Regions from separate parts of the Klebsiella sp. WOUb02 genome, predicted to be linked through region 2. Evidence: predicted binding sites of a transcription regulator. Region 2 holds the regulator's gene; the other holds the start of a gene.

Region 1 (8,365 bases), on a different replicon from region 2:
GCGGACAGGCTCCCGCCGCCGGAAATCACCCACCTGTTCAGCCCGACGCTGGTTCGCCGTCACTCGGTGGTCGCCCCGTCGGAGAGCGACAGGTCGTAGCGGTAGAGGTGCACGGCGGTGGCCGGATAGTCCAGGCCCTCGCCGATATAGCGCCAGCCGAAGCGCTCATAAAAATCCCGGCAGGCGGAGTAGAGATGCAGCTGCGGATAGCCGCTCCGGCGGGCATAATCAATAACGTGCCGCTGCAGTTCACCCGCCAGCCCCTGCCCGCGCGCCTCTTCGGCGACGTACAGCGCCGCCATCCACGGAAACAGGTCCTGACGGCTGATCAGATCGCAGCGCCAGAGCCCCACCGTTCCCAGCAGAAGATCGCCCTCAACGGCAATAAAGGTCAGCGGCAGCGCCCCCGGCGTCTGGCTGTAGGCGACGATGCTGGAAAAAAAAGCCTGCGGCAGCGTCTCGCCGCCGAAGGACTGCCACAGCCACTGTGCGACCTGCGGCGCGTGCTGCGGAGCGGCGTAGAGGGGCAGAATGGTCATACCGGCTTTCCCTGAAAGATCGGTACCGACTCAAACAGATAGCCGTCGAAGTCCGGCGCGTCTTCGTCCGACAGCTCCAGCAGGCTGTTTTTAACATTTTCCAGGTGCTGCCACATCGCCTGCCAGGCGCCCATCACGTCGCGACGGCGCAGCGCGGCGAGAATCGCCTGCCGCTCGCCGAGCCACTTCAGGCGATAGGCGCGGCTGGCGATATGCACATTAAACTGCTGCCAGAGCGGGCTGCTGTCCATCTGTAGCCAGATACGCTCAACCGTTGCCAGCAGCATCTGGTTTTGCGTCGCCCCGGCCAGCACCAGGTGAAACATCCGCGCGTTATCCTGGGAGGCGTCGTTGCCGGCAATCGCCCGCTGCTCCTGCTCGATGATGCGCTTGAGGTTGTCGATATCGGCGCGCGTCGCCATTTTCGCCGCAAAGGCGGCAATGTTGCTCTCCAGCAGCTGGCGGGCCTGCAGAATCTCAAACGGACCGACGTCGCTGCTCAGCATCTGCTCTTCCTCGCTATCATCCTCGTGGGGGATACGCATCACGTAAACGCCCGAGCCCTGGCGAATATCGACCGTGCCCTGCAGCTCCAGCATCAGCAGGGCTTCGCGGACGATGGTGCGGCTGACGCCGTAGGTTTCGGCGATATTGCGTTCCGGCGGCAGCCGCGACCCGATGGGATAACGCCCCTGCGCAATCTGGGCGCGCAAATCATCGCCAATTTCCTGGTAGGGTTTCTTTTCCGGCGGAATGATGGCCTTCTCCACAATATCACCTGTGCCTTATCTGCGAGTGAATCCATATCGGCGCTATCTTAGCAAAATTTACGCCGGGCTAGCGCAACTCATCGTCGATATCCAGCGTCAGCTCGCGGCTTTCGCGCAGCGTGCGAAACCAGCTGGCGGAAGCCTTCGGCCGCCGCGCCCGGCCGTTCTGCAGATCGATTTCAATCAGCCCGTAGCGATTTTTAAAGGCGTTCATCGGCGACACGTTGTCGGTAAACGCCCACAGCATGTAGCCGTGACAGTTGGCTCCCGCCTCCCGCGCGAGCAGCGTTTGCCAGAGATGCTCGCTGATAAAGCGAATGCGGTACTCGTCGACAATCGTGCCTTCGTCGTTGCGAAACTGGCTTTCGTTTTCGACGCCCATGCCGCTTTCGGCGATAAACCACGGAATATTGCGGTAATCATTTTTAATCCGCATCGCCATATCAAAGACGATACGCGGATAGATTTCCCAGCCGCGGGAGGCGTTCATTCGCCGCCCGGGCAGCTCGAAGGGTTCGTAATACCAGGCCGGATGGAACGGCGTCTGCGGGTGCCAGGCGCGCGACGGCGCCTTAACCCGGTGCGGGTAGTAGAGGTTAATGCCCAGCTCATCCACGGTATTGTCGCGGATAATCGCCAGCTCTTCGGCGCTGTAGTCCCAGGCGACGTCGTGCTGCGCCAGCAGCGCAAACAGCTCTGGCGGGTATTCGCCGTGGACCAGCGGGTCGAGGAAGATGCGGTTATAGAACAGATCGTAAACTTCGGCGGCGCGCACGTCGTGAGCCGCCGCTGAGCGCGGGTAGGTCACTTCCGGATTGAGAATGCAGCCTACCGTTCCGCGATAGCCCTTGTCGCGAAACAGCCTGACCACCTTCGCCGTCGCCAGCACCTTGTGGTGGTTCCACTGCATCCAGGTCCCGGTATTTTGCTCGTAGGGCCAGCGCAGCGCGTCAAGGTAGACGCGGGTTTGCACGACAATCGGTTCATTGAAGGTAAACCAGCGCGTGACCTTTTGGTGATAGCGGGCGAACACCTTCTCCGCGTAGCGGACGAACAGCTCGACGACCTTTTTTGCCGCCCAGCCGCCGTACTGCTCCAGCAGGTAGCCCGGCAGCTCGTAGTGTTCAAGGCAGATCATCGGCTCGATGCCGTTAGCCAGCAGCTCGTCAAACAGCTGGTCATAGTAGGCCGCATACTCCTCATCAACCGTGACGTTTTCATAATCGGTCAGAAAGCGCGACCAGTTGATTGAGGTGCGGTAGTGGGTCAGGCCCGCCAGCTTCATCAACTGGACGTCCTCGCGAAAGCGGTTGATAAAATCGGTGGCCACCGCCGGGCCGTAGCCGTTATGCCAGACGTGGCGGTCGCGTTTGTACCAGAGATCGGGCCAGGAGTCCTGCCCCGCTTTCTTACCGCTCCAGCCCTCGGTCTGCCAGGCGGAAGCCGCCGCGCCAAGGATAAAATCGTCGGGAATCGCAATCCTTTTTATGCTCATCATATCCTCAGGCATTGTTGGCGATCTGTGAGTTTTCCGCCTGCCGCTGCGCGGTTTCCAGACGGCGGGAGGCAATCTTCACAAACGGCAGGTAAATCAGTACCGCGGTGATGATACAAACCAGCTGGGTCACCACCGCCCCCATCGAACCGGCGGTAGAGAGCCAGGCGTTAATCAGCGGCGGCGTGGTCCAGGGCACCATCACCACCGCTTTTCCGGCAAAGCCGGCCGCCGTCGCGAAGTAGCCGATGCTGCCGGTCACCAGCGGCGTGATGATAAAGGGGATCGCGAGGATCGGATTGAGCATGATCGGCATACCGAAAATCACCGGCTCGTTAATATTGAACAGCCCCGGGCCAATCGATAGTTTGGCGATCTCTTTCATCTCCTTGCGCCTGCTGGCGATCATTACCGCAATCAGCAGGCCGATGGTCAGCCCCGAGCCGCCGATGCTCATGTAGACGTCCCAGAACGGCATGGTGATAATATTCGGCACCTCTTTTCCCTGCTCGAAGGCGCTCATATTGACGGTAATCGCCCCCAGCAGCAGCGGCTCGCGGATCGGTTTGATCATCTGATTGCCGTGAATACCGATCACCCAGAACAGCTGGGCGACGAACATCAGCAGCAGGATCCCCGGCAGGCTTTGCACCACGCGCTCCAGCGGCTGCTGCACCACCAGGTAGACTGCGTCATACAGATACATGCCGGTTAGCTGATGGAAAATAAAGCCAAAGGTGGCGATGGCGGTGGTGGTAATAATCGCCGGGATCAGCGCCGAAAACGACGCCGCTACGTTCGGCGGCACGGTATCCGGCATCTTTATCTTCAGGCCCTTGCGCGTCTCCAGCCAGCAGTAAATCTCTACCGACAAAATGGCGATAAACATGCCGAGGAACAGGCTTCGGGTGTCTGAAAACTGGCGCAGCAGCACGTCTTTGACCACGTGCATCTGGCCGTCAACCATCATCTCGACGGTGGTTGGGGTGACGCAGATAAAGCAAATCACCGCCAGCAGGCCGGGGAACAGGCTCTTGATACCGTTAATGCGCCCCAGCTCGATGCCGATCAGAAAAACGGCGCCGATATTAAGGAAGTTGAGGGTCGCATAGTTGATAGCGCTGGTAATCGGCTTGAGCGCGGCGAGAAACGATAGCGACTGAAAGCTGGCGAGTCCGTTTTTCGGGTCCAGCACCATGTTTGAGATCAGCACCGAAAAGGCGCCAACGATGATCACCGGCATCAGGGTAATAAAGGCGGATTTTATCGCCATGATGTAGCGGTAGCTGTTGAATTTCGTGGCGAAACTCCCCAGCGAGTCGATCAGTTTTTCCTGCAATGCCATAGAGGATACCTCAGGTTGAAGGGCTTTTTGCGCGCCAGGTGTACAGCCGAGCACCTTTTGGCATACCAAAAAATAGTAACTGGCGGCAAAAAGTTCTGTGATTAAGATCTCAACGCGCAATTTGGCATTCCAGATTTTTATAAAATTAAATATTGGCATACCGCATTGGCGGCATCGATTTTCACCGCGGCGCAGTTCCTGCAAAAAGCGTGATCCCGATAGTTTTTTGCACGGCGTAGAGGTCATATCCCCCTGAATGTCTGTGATAAACTGCGAAACACCACGTGATATCAGGAATCGATGAATGGCTACAATGCTGGATGTCTCAATTCGCGCAGGCGTCTCTAAAGCGACGGTTTCCCGCGTGTTGAACGGCACAGGTCAGGTAAAAGAGAGTACCCGTCAGCAGGTATTCAAAGCGATGGAGGAGCTGGGGTATCGGCCGAACTTTCTCGCCCGTTCGCTGGCCAACCGCACGAGTAACAGCATCGGACTGGTGGTTTCCACCTTCGACGGCTTCTACTTTGGCCGTCTGCTGCAGCAGGCCTCGCGCCAGACCGAAGCCTGGGGAAAGCAGCTGATTGTCACCGACGGCCACGATGCGCCGGAGCGCGAAGAAGAAGCGGTGCAGATGCTTGCCGATCGCCAGTGCGACGCCATCATCCTCTATACCCGCCATATGAGCGAAAAGAAGATCATGTCGCTGATCGACTCCGTCGATATGCCGCTGGTGGTGATTAACCGCGACGTCAGCCTCGCCCGCGAGCGCTGCGTGTTCTTCGAGCAGGAGGATGCCGCCTTCCAGGCGGTGAACTATCTGATTACTCAGGGCCATCGCGAGATCGCCTGCCTGACGGTCCCCATGCACACGCCAACGGGCAAAGCCCGCCTGCAGGGCTACCGTAAGGCGCTGAAGAAAAATGGTATTGCGTGGGATCCGGCGAAAGTAAAATACGGCGATTCAACGATGACCCGCGGCTACGAGCTGTGCCGGGAGCTGCTGGAGGAGAAAACGCCGTTCAGCGCGCTTTTTTCCTGTAACGACGATATGGCGCTCGGCGCCTCAAAAGCGCTGCATCAGGCGGGGCTGCGGATCCCGCAGGACATTTCGCTATTTGGTTTTGATGACGCCCCGAGCGCAAAATGGCTGGAGCCGGGCCTGTCGACGGTCTATCTGCCCATCGATAATATGATCACCACCGCCATCGATCAGGCGATCAAGCTGGCTAACCATCAGCCGATCGAAACGATCCCGCCGTTTACCGGCACGCTGGTGCTGCGCGAGTCGGTCACGACGGGTCCCTTTTTAGATCAGATTTGCTCTAAGGCCAGCAGCTCCTGAATGGTCTGGCGGCGGCGAATCAGCCGCGCGCTGCCGTTATCGAACAGCACTTCCGGCAGCAGCGGGCGGCTGTTGTAGTTCGAGGACATCGACGCGCCGTAAGCGCCGGTATCGTGCAGCACCAGATAGTCGCCCGGCGCCACGTCAGGTAGCAGGCGCGTTTCCACTTTCCCCCCTTCCTGCTGGGTGAAGACGTCACCGGATTCGCACAGCGGCCCGGCGACCACGGTTTCAATCATCGGCGCCGCGCTGAGGTCGCGACCGTCCGCCGCCAGGGCGCTGATATGGTGGTAGCTGCCGTACATCGACGGACGCATCAGGTCGTTAAAGCCGGCGTCAATCAGCACGAAGTGACGGCTGCCCATCTCCTTCACGCTGCGCACCTGGGAGACCAGCACGCCGGATTCCGCCACCAGGAAACGGCCCGGTTCGATCTCCAGCTTCACCGGATGCCCCAGATGCTGCGCCACCTGCTCGCGCGCGGCGTTCCACAGGCCGTAATAGTGATCGGTATCGATCGCCTCTTCGCCTTCACGATAGGGGATCGACAGGCCGCCGCCGGCGGAGATCGCCTGCAGATCCTGACCAAACTCGATCACCTGGCGCACCATCGCGCCGCACACCTGCTCGAGGTGGGCATAATCCACCCCTGAGCCAATGTGCATGTGAATCCCCACCAGCTGCAGCTGATAGCGGCGCATCACCTCCAGCGCCGCCGGCAGATGGCTATACCAGATCCCGTGCTTGCTGTTTTCACCGCCGGTATTGGTTTTCTGGCTGTGGCCGTGACCGAATCCCGGATTGACCCGCAGCCATACGCGATGGCCCGGCGAGACTTCGCCCAGCTGGCTCAGCATATCCACCGATCCGGCGTTGACCGGGATCTGCAGCGCCTTGACCCGCTCCAGCGTTGCGTCGTCGATCAGATCGGCGGTAAAGACGATATCTTCCGGATGCTGCTGCGGATCGTAGCCCGCCGCCAGCGCGCGCTCAATCTCGCCAAGCGAAACGGAATCCACCTTCACGCCCTGCTCGCGCATCAGGCGCAGGATATGAATATTCGAGCACGCCTTCTGCGCAAAGCGCACCACGTCAAACTTGCCGAGCTGGGCAATCTGGCGGCGAATAATCTGCGCGTCGTAGACCCATACCGGGCAGCCAAACTCGGCGGGCAGGCGCAGCAGGTTATCTGCGGTCAGGTCGGTATCGGTGGCGTAAAGCGAGCGTGGCATGGTGAACTCCGGCGTTGTCTGCGTTGGGCGTGTTTTTTTATGATTACGCCATAGCCTGAAGGGAATAAAAAATATCGTTTTGTCGTGAGCCTATGCAAAAATGATATGGATACCTGATGCCACCCGAGAGCCGCCATGCCCGCCGTCAATTTGCGCCATATCGAAATCTTCCACGCGGTGATGACCGCCGGCAATCTGACCGAGGCCGCCCGCATGCTGCATACTTCGCAGCCGACGGTCAGCCGGGAGCTGGCGCGCTTTGAAAAGGTGCTGGGACTGAAGCTTTTTGAGCGCGCTCGCGGCCGCCTGCAGCCCACGGTCCAGGGGCTGCGGCTGTTTGAGGAGGTGCAGCGGTCGTGGTACGGGCTTGACAGGATCGTCAGCGCGGCGGAAAGCCTGCGCGAGTTTCGCCAGGGCGAGCTGTCGGTGGTGTGCCTGCCGGTCTTTTCCCAGTCGTTTTTACCGCTGCTGCTGCAGCCGTTTCTGGCGCGCTATCCGGAGGTCAGCCTGCAAATCGTCCCCCAGGAGTCGCCTCTGCTGGAGGAGTGGCTCTCCGCCCAGCGCCACGATCTTGGCCTGACCGAAACCCTGCATACGCCCGCCGGCACCGAACGTACGCCGCTGCTGACGCTGAATGAAGTCTGCGTCCTGCCGCAGGGCCATCCGCTCGCCGCGAAGCAGGTTCTGACCCCCGCCGATTTCCACGGCGAAAACTACATCAGCCTGTCGCGGACCGACAGCTATCGCCAGCTGCTTGACGCTCTGTTCCTCGAGCATCAGGTCAAGCGGCGGATGGTGGTCGAAACCCACAGCGCCGCGTCGATTTGCGCGATGGTGCGCGCGGGCGTCGGCATCTCGATCGTCAATCCTCTCACCGCCCTCGACTATGCCGAAAGCGGCGTCGCGGTGCGCCGCTTCAGCGTCGATGTGCCCTTTACCGTCAGCATGATCCGCCCGCTGCACCGCCCCGGATCGGCGCTGGTCGACACCTTTATTCACCATTTGCAGCACAGCCTGGCGCAGATTCAGCGCCCGCTCGATACGGTGCTGAAGAAAGCATAAATGCCATCGCGTCCGCGGCATGAATGGCCGCGGTATCAAATCCCGGCCCTTCTGCGGGCACCAGCGGGCCGCTCGTTTTCACCATGCGTTCCTTTGATGGTTCCCCGGAGAAACAAACTTGTGATCGGCTTTCCACTTCTCTCGTCGAGCGTTTCCATTTAGAAAATTATCCTATAAATTAAATGAAACATTGTTTCATTTAACTACAGGACCAGCGGATGTTTATTTTTCATAAAGAGACCACCCTCGACGATCTGGGTAACGGCGTGACCCGGCGTATTCTGGCGCACGATGGCAAAATGATGGCGGTTGAGGTTAATTTTGACGCCGGGGCCGTCGGGCCTATGCACAACCACCCTCACGAGCAGCTGACCTACGTGCTTTCAGGCGAGTTCGAATTCACGATCGGCGATGAGAAACATGTGGTTAGCGCCGGCGACACGCTCTACAAGCGCCCGCATATTATGCACGGCTGCGTGTGCCTGAAGGCGGGAACCCTGCTGGATACCTTTACGCCCATGCGTCAGGATTTCCTGCAAGGCTAAATTAGCGTTAAGGCATAAAAAAACCTGCCCTCTGC
Region 2 (8,365 bases):
TCCATTTATGACTCCTCCTGCCGCGATGGGGTTGGCCAGCCAGTCACGATAGGCGCGCGCGTGGCTTTTCAGATCGGCAGGCGATTGCCGACGGGCCCAGTAGACAATTATCGGGCTCATCCAGTGCATCCGGCACATGCCGGCGGTCAGCTCGAAAGGACGCAGAATATCGTTCATTGGATAGCGGTTAGCGTCGCGGCGGTAGGCGCTTTCCGGCTCGCCGGTGGTGATCACGCTACGCCAGTACTTTCCCGCCAGCTGATTTCCCCCTGCGCCGCTGGCAAAACCGCGGCTGAGAACTCTGTCCAGCCACTCTTTTAGCAGCGCCGGGCAGCTCCATGTATAGAGCGGATGCTGGAAAACAATCACCTCATGCTGACGCAGGAGATCCTGCTCCCAGGCAATATCGATAAAAAAATCTGGATAGTGTGCGTACAGATCGTGCACGGTGACGTTCGGCAGCTGTAAGGCCGGTTCAAGCAAAACCCGGTTGGCCACGGAATCCTGAGATTCTGGGTGGGCATACAGCAGCAAAACCTTCGCTGTCTGAGACATCATTCCCCTCCCAATGTCTTCTGGTGGCCTGAACAACGGCTGCGCCTCAGCGCAACCAGAATGACTTTGTGTATCGTCTTCATTTTGGGCTACCATTGCGGCCCGGTGGAGCAATTTGCTACCACATTACATTATCATAATGACAAATTAACATAGTCTGAACATACGGCGCCTTATGATTGTTTTCTCCTCGTTACAAATTCGTCGCGGCGTACGCGTCCTGCTGGACAACGCCACCGCTACCATCAACCCTGGCCAAAAGGTCGGTCTGGTGGGCAAAAACGGCTGCGGTAAATCCACGCTGCTAGCGCTTTTGAAAAACGAGATTAGCGCCGACGGCGGCAGTATGACCTTTCCGGGCAACTGGCAGCTGGCGTGGGTTAATCAGGAAACCCCTGCTCTGGCGCAGCCGGCCATTGATTATGTTATTGACGGCGATCGGGAATATCGCCAGCTCGAGGTCGATTTAAATCAGGCCAACGAGCGTAATGACGGTCACGCCATTGCGACGGTGCACGGCAAGCTGGACGCCATTGACGCCTGGACCATCCGCTCGCGCGCCTCGAGCCTGCTGCACGGCCTGGGCTTCAGCAACGAACAGCTGGAGCGCCCGGTGAGCGACTTTTCCGGCGGCTGGCGCATGCGCCTGAACCTGGCGCAGGCGCTGATTTGCCGCTCTGACCTGCTGCTGCTGGATGAACCGACTAACCACCTCGATCTCGATGCGGTGATCTGGCTGGAAAAGTGGCTCAAAAGCTACACCGGCACGCTGATTCTGATCTCGCACGATCGCGATTTTCTCGATCCGATCGTCGATAAAATTATTCATATCGAACAGCAGAGCATATTCGAGTACACCGGCAACTACAGCTCGTTCGAAATCCAGCGCGCCACCCGCCTGTCGCAGCAGCAGTCGATGTATGAGAGCCAGCAGTTGCGCGTCGCCCATCTGCAAAGCTATATCGATCGCTTCCGCGCCAAGGCCACCAAGGCAAAGCAGGCCCAGAGCCGCATTAAAATGCTGGAACGCATGGAGCTTATCGCCCCGGCCCACGTCGATAACCCGTTCCACTTTAGCTTCCGCGCGCCGGAAAGCCTGCCCAACCCGCTGCTGAAGATGGAAAAAGTCAGCGCCGGCTACGGTGAACACATCATCCTCGACTCGATCAAGCTGAATTTAGTTCCCGGTTCGCGCATCGGCCTGCTGGGGCGCAACGGCGCTGGCAAATCGACGCTCATCAAACTGCTGGCCGGCGAGCTGCAGCCGCTGCAGGGTGAAGTGGGGCTGGCCAAAGGGATTAAGCTTGGCTACTTCGCCCAGCACCAGCTGGAGTTCCTGCGGGCGGATGAATCGCCGCTGCAGCACCTGGCGCGCCTGGCGCCGCAGGAGCTGGAGCAGAAGCTGCGCGACTATCTTGGCGGCTTCGGTTTCCAGAGCGATAAGGTCAACGAAGCGACCCAGCGTTTCTCCGGCGGCGAAAAAGCGCGCCTGGTGCTGGCGCTTATCGTCTGGCAGCGGCCTAATCTCCTGCTGCTCGATGAACCGACTAACCACCTTGACCTCGATATGCGCCAGGCGTTAACCGAAGCGCTGATTGATTTCGAAGGCGCGCTGGTGGTGGTCTCGCACGATCGCCACCTGATACGTTCGACCACCGACGATCTCTATCTGGTCCACGACGGCAAAGTTGAGCCGTTCGACGGCGATCTGGAAGATTATCAGCAGTGGCTGAGCGACTCGCAGAAGCAGGAGAGTCAGTCGTCCGAGGCGATAAAAGATAACGGCAACAGCGCCCAGTCCCGCAAGGACCAGAAGCGCCGGGAAGCGGAGCTGCGCACCCTGACGCAGCCGCTGCGTAAAGAGATTACCCGTCTTGAGAAAGAGATGGATAAGCTCAACGCCCAGCTCGCGCAGGCGGAAGAGACATTAGGCGACAGCAGCCTGTATGACGCATCCCGCAAAGCGGATCTGACCGCGTGTCTGCAGCAGCAGGCCAACGCGAAATCAGGGCTGGAAGAGTGCGAAATGGCCTGGCTGGATGCGCAGGAACAGCTGGAGCAGATGCTGCAGGAAGGCTAAGCCCTGCTGGTTGAGCGCGCGGCCCCGACGGTTCACAGACAGTGAACTTTCGGGGCCTCTCTGCATGCCGCCGGAGGCCATATCGCGCCCGCTCCTTTTCGCGTAACCTCTGCCGACGGGCCACAAGACCACATATTGGCTAACCTGCGCACGGCATGCGCGGTATAGTATTTATAAGATTCTTAATTGTTCTGGTGCTATGGTTGAAATCATCCCCACAGAAATGACGCCCCCCGAAGACGATTCGCGCGAGTTTCACCCGATGCGCGGCGTGGGCAATCGTCATCTGCAAACCATGCTGCCGCGGCTGATCCGCCGCAAACTGGGCTTTACTCCGCACTGGCAGCGCCTTGAACTCCCCGACGGCGACTTTATCGATTTGGCCTGGAGCGAAGATCCTGAGCTGGCCCGGAATAAACCGCGGCTGGTCGTTTTTCACGGTCTGGAAGGGAGCCTGCACAGCCCTTACGCTCACGGTCTGATCCACGCCGCCATGCAGCGCGGCTGGCTTGGCGTGGTGATGCATTTTCGCGGCTGTAGCGGCGAGCCTAACCGTAATAACCGCATCTATCACTCCGGAGAGACGGAAGACGGCACCTGGTTCCTGCGCTGGCTGCAGCGCGAATTTGGACCCGCGCCTACCGCCGCCGTCGGCTATTCGCTGGGCGGTAATATGCTCGGCTGTCTGCTGGCAAACGAGGGCGATAGCATCCCGCTCGACGCGGCGGTCATCGTGTCGGCCCCGTTCATGCTGGAAGCCTGTAGCTATCATATGGATAAAGGCTTCTCCCGCGTCTACCAGCGCTATCTGCTCAATCTGTTAAAAGCCAACGCCGCGCGCAAGCTAAAAGCCTACCCGGGCTCGCTGCCGGTTGATTTACGCCAGCTAAAAGGCATGCGGCGCATTCGCGAATTTGACGATACCATCACCGCCAAAATTCACGGCTTTGCCGATGCGCTGGACTACTATCGCCAGTGCAGCGCGATGCCGCGCCTGAGCGATATCACGAAACCCACGCTGATCATCCACGCGAAAGACGATCCGTTCATGGACCATCACTCCATTCCGCCGCAGGAGCAGCTGCCGGCCAACGTCGAGTATCAGCTGACCGAACAGGGCGGCCACGTCGGGTTTGTCGGCGGCACGCTGCGCAGGCCGGAGATGTGGCTGGAAAGGCGGATCCCGGATTGGCTAACGCGCTGGCTGGAAGGAAAAAAATGATTATTCCCTGGCAGGATCTGGATCCCGAAACGCTGGATAACCTGATTGAAAGCTTTGTGTTGCGCGAAGGCACCGATTATGGTGAACATGAACGCTCGCTGACCGATAAGGTCGCCGATGTCAAACAGCAGTCTGAAAAGCGGAGAAGCCGTACTGGTGTGGTCAGAGCTGCACGAGACGGTCAACATCATGCCCCGCAAGCAGTTCCACGGCTAAGGCGGCGCCACACCATCGTTTAATCTGGGAGTTGATATGTCTGCCAAACATCCGGTGATTGCCGTCACGGGCTCCAGCGGCGCGGGAACCACCACCACCAGCCTCGCCTTTCGCAAGATCTTCGCCCAGCTGAACCTGCGTGCCGCCGAAGTCGAGGGCGATAGCTTCCATCGCTATACCCGCCCGGAAATGGACATGGCGATCCGCAAAGCGCGGGATCAGGGGAAACACATCAGCTATTTTGGTCCGGAAGCGAACGACTTCGGCCTGCTGGAAAATACCTTCCTCGAATACGGACGCAGCGGAACCGGCCAGTCGAGAAAATATCTGCATACCTATGACGAGGCCGTGCCGTGGAATCAGGTGCCGGGCACCTTCACGCCCTGGCAGCCGCTGCCGGAGCCGACCGACGTCCTGTTTTACGAAGGGCTGCACGGCGGCGTTGTCACTCCGCAGCACAACGTGGCGCACAACGTCGATCTGCTGGTGGGCGTCGTGCCTATCGTCAACCTGGAGTGGATTCAGAAGCTGATCCGCGACACCAGCGAACGCGGGCATTCCCGCGAGGCGGTGATGGATTCGGTCGTCCGTTCGATGGAGGATTATATTAACTTCATCACCCCGCAGTTCTCGCGCACCCATATCAACTTCCAGCGGGTCCCCACCGTTGATACGTCGAACCCCTTCGCCGCCAAAGGCATTCCCTCGCTGGATGAAAGCTTTGTGGTGATCCACTTCCGCAATCTGCAGGATATCGACTTCCCGTGGCTGCTGGCGATGCTGCAAGGGTCGTTTATCTCGCATATCAACACGCTGGTGGTGCCGGGCGGCAAAATGGGGCTGGCGATGGAGCTGATCATGGCGCCGCTGGTTGAACGGCTGATGGCGGGGAAAAAGATCGGTTAAGCCGTTAGCAACCCCGGCGGCGACGCAAACCGGGGCGACGGGCTGGTCATTCGGCTTAGCCCGCAATAACCTCGTACGAATGCGTGATATTTACCGCTTTTTGCAGCATCAGCGCCACCGAGCAGTATTTTTCCGCCGACAGGTCCACCGCCCGCGAAACGGCCGCATCCTTCAGCTCGCGGCCGGTGACGATAAAATGCAGGTTGATGTGGGTAAACAGGCGCGGCGCCTCTTCCCGACGCTCAGAGGTCAGCTTCACCTCACAGTTGGTCACATCATGGCGTCCTTTCTGCAAAATTGAGACCACGTCGATGGCGCTGCAGCCGCCGGCGGCCATCAGCACCATTTCCATCGGGCTCGGCGCTTTATCCCCGGAGTTGCCGTCCATCAAAATCTGGTGGCCGGAAGCCGACTCACCAATGAAGGTTAACCCTTCGACCCATTTCACACGAGCTTGCATAAAACTTAACTCCAAGGTTGCAATTTTCCTGACAGATTACGCGCACATAACAAATCTGGCAACGGAAGGCGACCTGCATCATGCTGAAGCGAGACACCAGGAGACATGCGGCAAAAGCTATGCTAAAACAGTCAGGATGCTACAGTATTACATTGATGTACTGCATGTATGCAGAGGAATTCACATTACAGGCTGCAGAAAAATCACCAGCCAGCTTCCCAGGCATAGGGAAACAATACGATTGCATGCCCGGATGCCGTGTAGTGTCGGCACCCGGAGATAGCTTATAACAGAGGATAACCGCGCATGGTGCTTGGCAAACCGCAAACAGACCCTACCCTCGAATGGTTCTTGTCTCATTGCCACATTCATAAGTACCCATCTAAAAGCACGCTGATCCACCAGGGTGAAAAAGCAGAAACGTTGTACTACATCGTCAAAGGCTCTGTGGCTGTGCTCATCAAGGATGAAGAAGGTAAAGAGATGATTCTCTCTTACCTCAACCAGGGCGATTTCATCGGTGAATTAGGCTTGTTTGAAGAAGGCCAGGAGCGTAGCGCCTGGGTACGTGCGAAAACCGCATGTGAAGTGGCCGAAATCTCCTATAAAAAATTCCGTCAGCTGATCCAGGTTAACCCGGACATCCTGATGCGTCTCTCATCGCAGATGGCCCGCCGTCTGCAGGTTACCTCTGAGAAAGTCGGTAACCTTGCCTTCCTTGACGTCACCGGCCGTATCGCCCAGACGTTGCTGAACCTGGCAAAACAGCCTGACGCCATGACTCACCCGGACGGTATGCAAATCAAAATTACCCGTCAGGAAATCGGTCAGATCGTCGGCTGCTCGCGTGAAACCGTTGGCCGTATTCTGAAGATGCTGGAAGATCAAAATCTGATCTCCGCCCACGGTAAAACTATCGTCGTCTACGGCACGCGTTAAGCTGATAAAACGGCGTATTGCTCCCGCAATACGCCGTTTCTGTTTTCCCTCTATGTGGCGCAGGCTGATTTACCACCCGGAAGTCAACTACGCACTGCGGCAAACGCTGGTGCTGTGTCTGCCGGTCGCAATTGGCCTCCTTCTCGGTCATCTGCAGCAGGGCCTGCTGTTCTCGCTGGTTCCCGCATGCTGCAACGTCGCCGGTCTTGATACGCCGCATAAACGTTTCTTTAAACGCCTGATTATTGGCGGCTCGCTTTTTGCCGGCTGCAGCCTGATCGTTCAGCTCCTTCTCCAGCATGATATCCCGCTCCCTTTAATTCTCAGCGGCCTGACCCTGCTCCTTGGCGTCACGGCGGAAATCAGCTCGCTGCACGCGAGGCTGCTGCCCGCCTCGCTGATTGCCGCCATCTTTACCCTGAGCCTCGCCGGCAATATGCCGGTCTGGGAGCCGCTGCTGATCTACGCGCTCGGCACGCTGTGGTACGGGCTATTCAACTGGTTCTGGTTTTGGCTATGGCGCGAGCAGCCGCTGCGCGAATCGCTCAGCCTGCTCTACCGGGAGCTGGCCAACTACTGTGAAGCCAAATACAGCCTGCTGACCCAGCATATCGACCCGGCAACCTCGCTGCCTCCTCTGCTGACCCGCCAGCAAAAGGTCGTCGATCTGATCACCCTGTGCTACCAGCAGATGCATATGCTGGCGGCCAATCAGCGTAACGATCATAAGCGCCTGCTGCGGGCGTTTCAGATTGCCCTCGATCTCCAGGAGCACATTTCCGTCAGCCTGCATCAGCCGGAAGAGGTGCAGAAGCTGGTCGAACGCAGCCACGCTGAAGCGGTAATCCGCTGGAATGCGCAAACCGTCGCGGCGCGGCTGAGGGTACTGGCGGACGACATCCTGTACCACCGCTATCCGCAGCGCTTTAACATGGATAAGCAGATCGGCGCGCTGGAGAAGATTGCCTCGCAGCACCCCGACAACCCAGTCGGGCAGTTCTGCGCATGGCACTTCGGCCGCCTTGCCCGGGTGCTACGCACCCAGCGGCCGCTGTACGCGCGTAACCTAATGGCCGATAAGGAGCGGCGCCTGCCGCTGCTGCCTGCGCTAAAAAGCTATCTCTCTTATAAATCGCCGGCTTTGCGCAGCGCCGCCCGCATCTGCGTGATGCTCACCGCCGCAAGCCTGATGGGTAGCGCGCTAAATCTTCCCAAACCCTACTGGATCCTGATGACGGTGCTCTTCGTTACCCAGAACGGCTACGGCGCGACGCGGGTCCGCATCGTCCACCGGGCGGCAGGGACCCTTGCCGGCCTGGTGATTGCCGGACTGACGCTGCACTTCCACGTCCCGGAGGGCTATACGCTGACCGCGATGCTGATTATCACGCTATTGAGCTATCTGATTATTCGCAAGAGCTACGGCTGGGCGATGGTGGGCTTTACCGTCACGGCGGTGTATACCCTGCAGCTGCTAACGCTCAACGGCGAACAGTTTATCGTCGCCAGGCTTATCGATACGCTTATCGGGTGCCTGATCGCCTTCGGCGGGATGGTATGGCTGTGGCCGCAGTGGCAGAGCGGGCTGCTGCGTAAAAACGCCCACGACGCGCTGGAGGCGGACCAGGAAGCCATCCGCCTCATTCTCAGCGAAGACCACCAGGCGCCGGCGCTGGCCTATCGGCGGATGCGCGTCAATCAGGCGCATAACTCGCTGTATAACTCGCTGAATCAGGCGATGCAGGAGCCCGGCTTTAACTCACGTTATCTTGACGATATGAAGCTGTGGGTCACCCATAGCCAGTTTATTGTCGAGCATATCAACGCCATGACCACGCTGGCCCGCGAGCACAACATGCTGACGCCGGATCTGGCCCGCCGCTACCTTGAATCCTGTGAGATTGCGCTGCAGCGCTGCCAGCAGCGGCTGGATACCGACGGCCCGGGCAGCGCCGGCGAGGTGAATATCATGGAGTCGCAGGATGCG

What was found. Region 2 encodes CRP, which controls carbon source genes, mostly activating them, when cyclic AMP is high. Its sites were predicted from a motif close to ATGTGANNNNNNTCACAT; they were not measured.
Region 1: a site for CRP is predicted at 4,245-4,262, ahead of ABOC21_RS04350 (PTS sugar transporter subunit IIC). Genes of this name have one in related genera too.

What each region holds. Positions count from the first base shown of each region.
Region 1 is NZ_CP170106.1:447,666-456,030, reverse strand. It holds gene galR (HTH-type transcriptional regulator GalR) at 1-99, shown strand, start outside; gene ABOC21_RS04365 (GNAT family N-acetyltransferase) at 60-539, opposite strand; gene ABOC21_RS04360 (GntR family transcriptional regulator) at 536-1,309, opposite strand; gene ABOC21_RS04355 (glycoside hydrolase family 1 protein) at 1,377-2,804, opposite strand; gene ABOC21_RS04350 (PTS sugar transporter subunit IIC) at 2,812-4,149, opposite strand; gene ABOC21_RS04345 (LacI family DNA-binding transcriptional regulator) at 4,463-5,491, shown strand; gene lysA (diaminopimelate decarboxylase) at 5,461-6,723, opposite strand; gene ABOC21_RS04335 (LysR family transcriptional regulator) at 6,859-7,785, shown strand; partial or broken gene ABOC21_RS04330 (aspartate/glutamate racemase) at 7,775-7,855, opposite strand; gene ABOC21_RS04325 (cupin domain-containing protein) at 8,004-8,330, shown strand.
Region 2 is NZ_CP170110.1:4,194,076-4,202,440, reverse strand. It holds gene kefB (glutathione-regulated potassium-efflux system protein KefB) at 1-5, opposite strand, end outside; gene kefG (glutathione-regulated potassium-efflux system ancillary protein KefG) at 1-558, opposite strand, end outside; gene ABOC21_RS27385 (ABC transporter ATP-binding protein) at 731-2,635, shown strand; gene ABOC21_RS27380 (hydrolase) at 2,898-3,857, shown strand; partial or broken gene ABOC21_RS27375 (YheU family protein) at 3,854-4,073, shown strand; gene ABOC21_RS27370 (phosphoribulokinase) at 4,110-4,979, shown strand; gene ABOC21_RS27365 (OsmC family protein) at 5,035-5,439, opposite strand; gene crp (cAMP-activated global transcriptional regulator CRP) at 5,746-6,378, shown strand; gene ABOC21_RS27355 (YccS/YhfK family putative transporter) at 6,431-8,365, shown strand, end outside.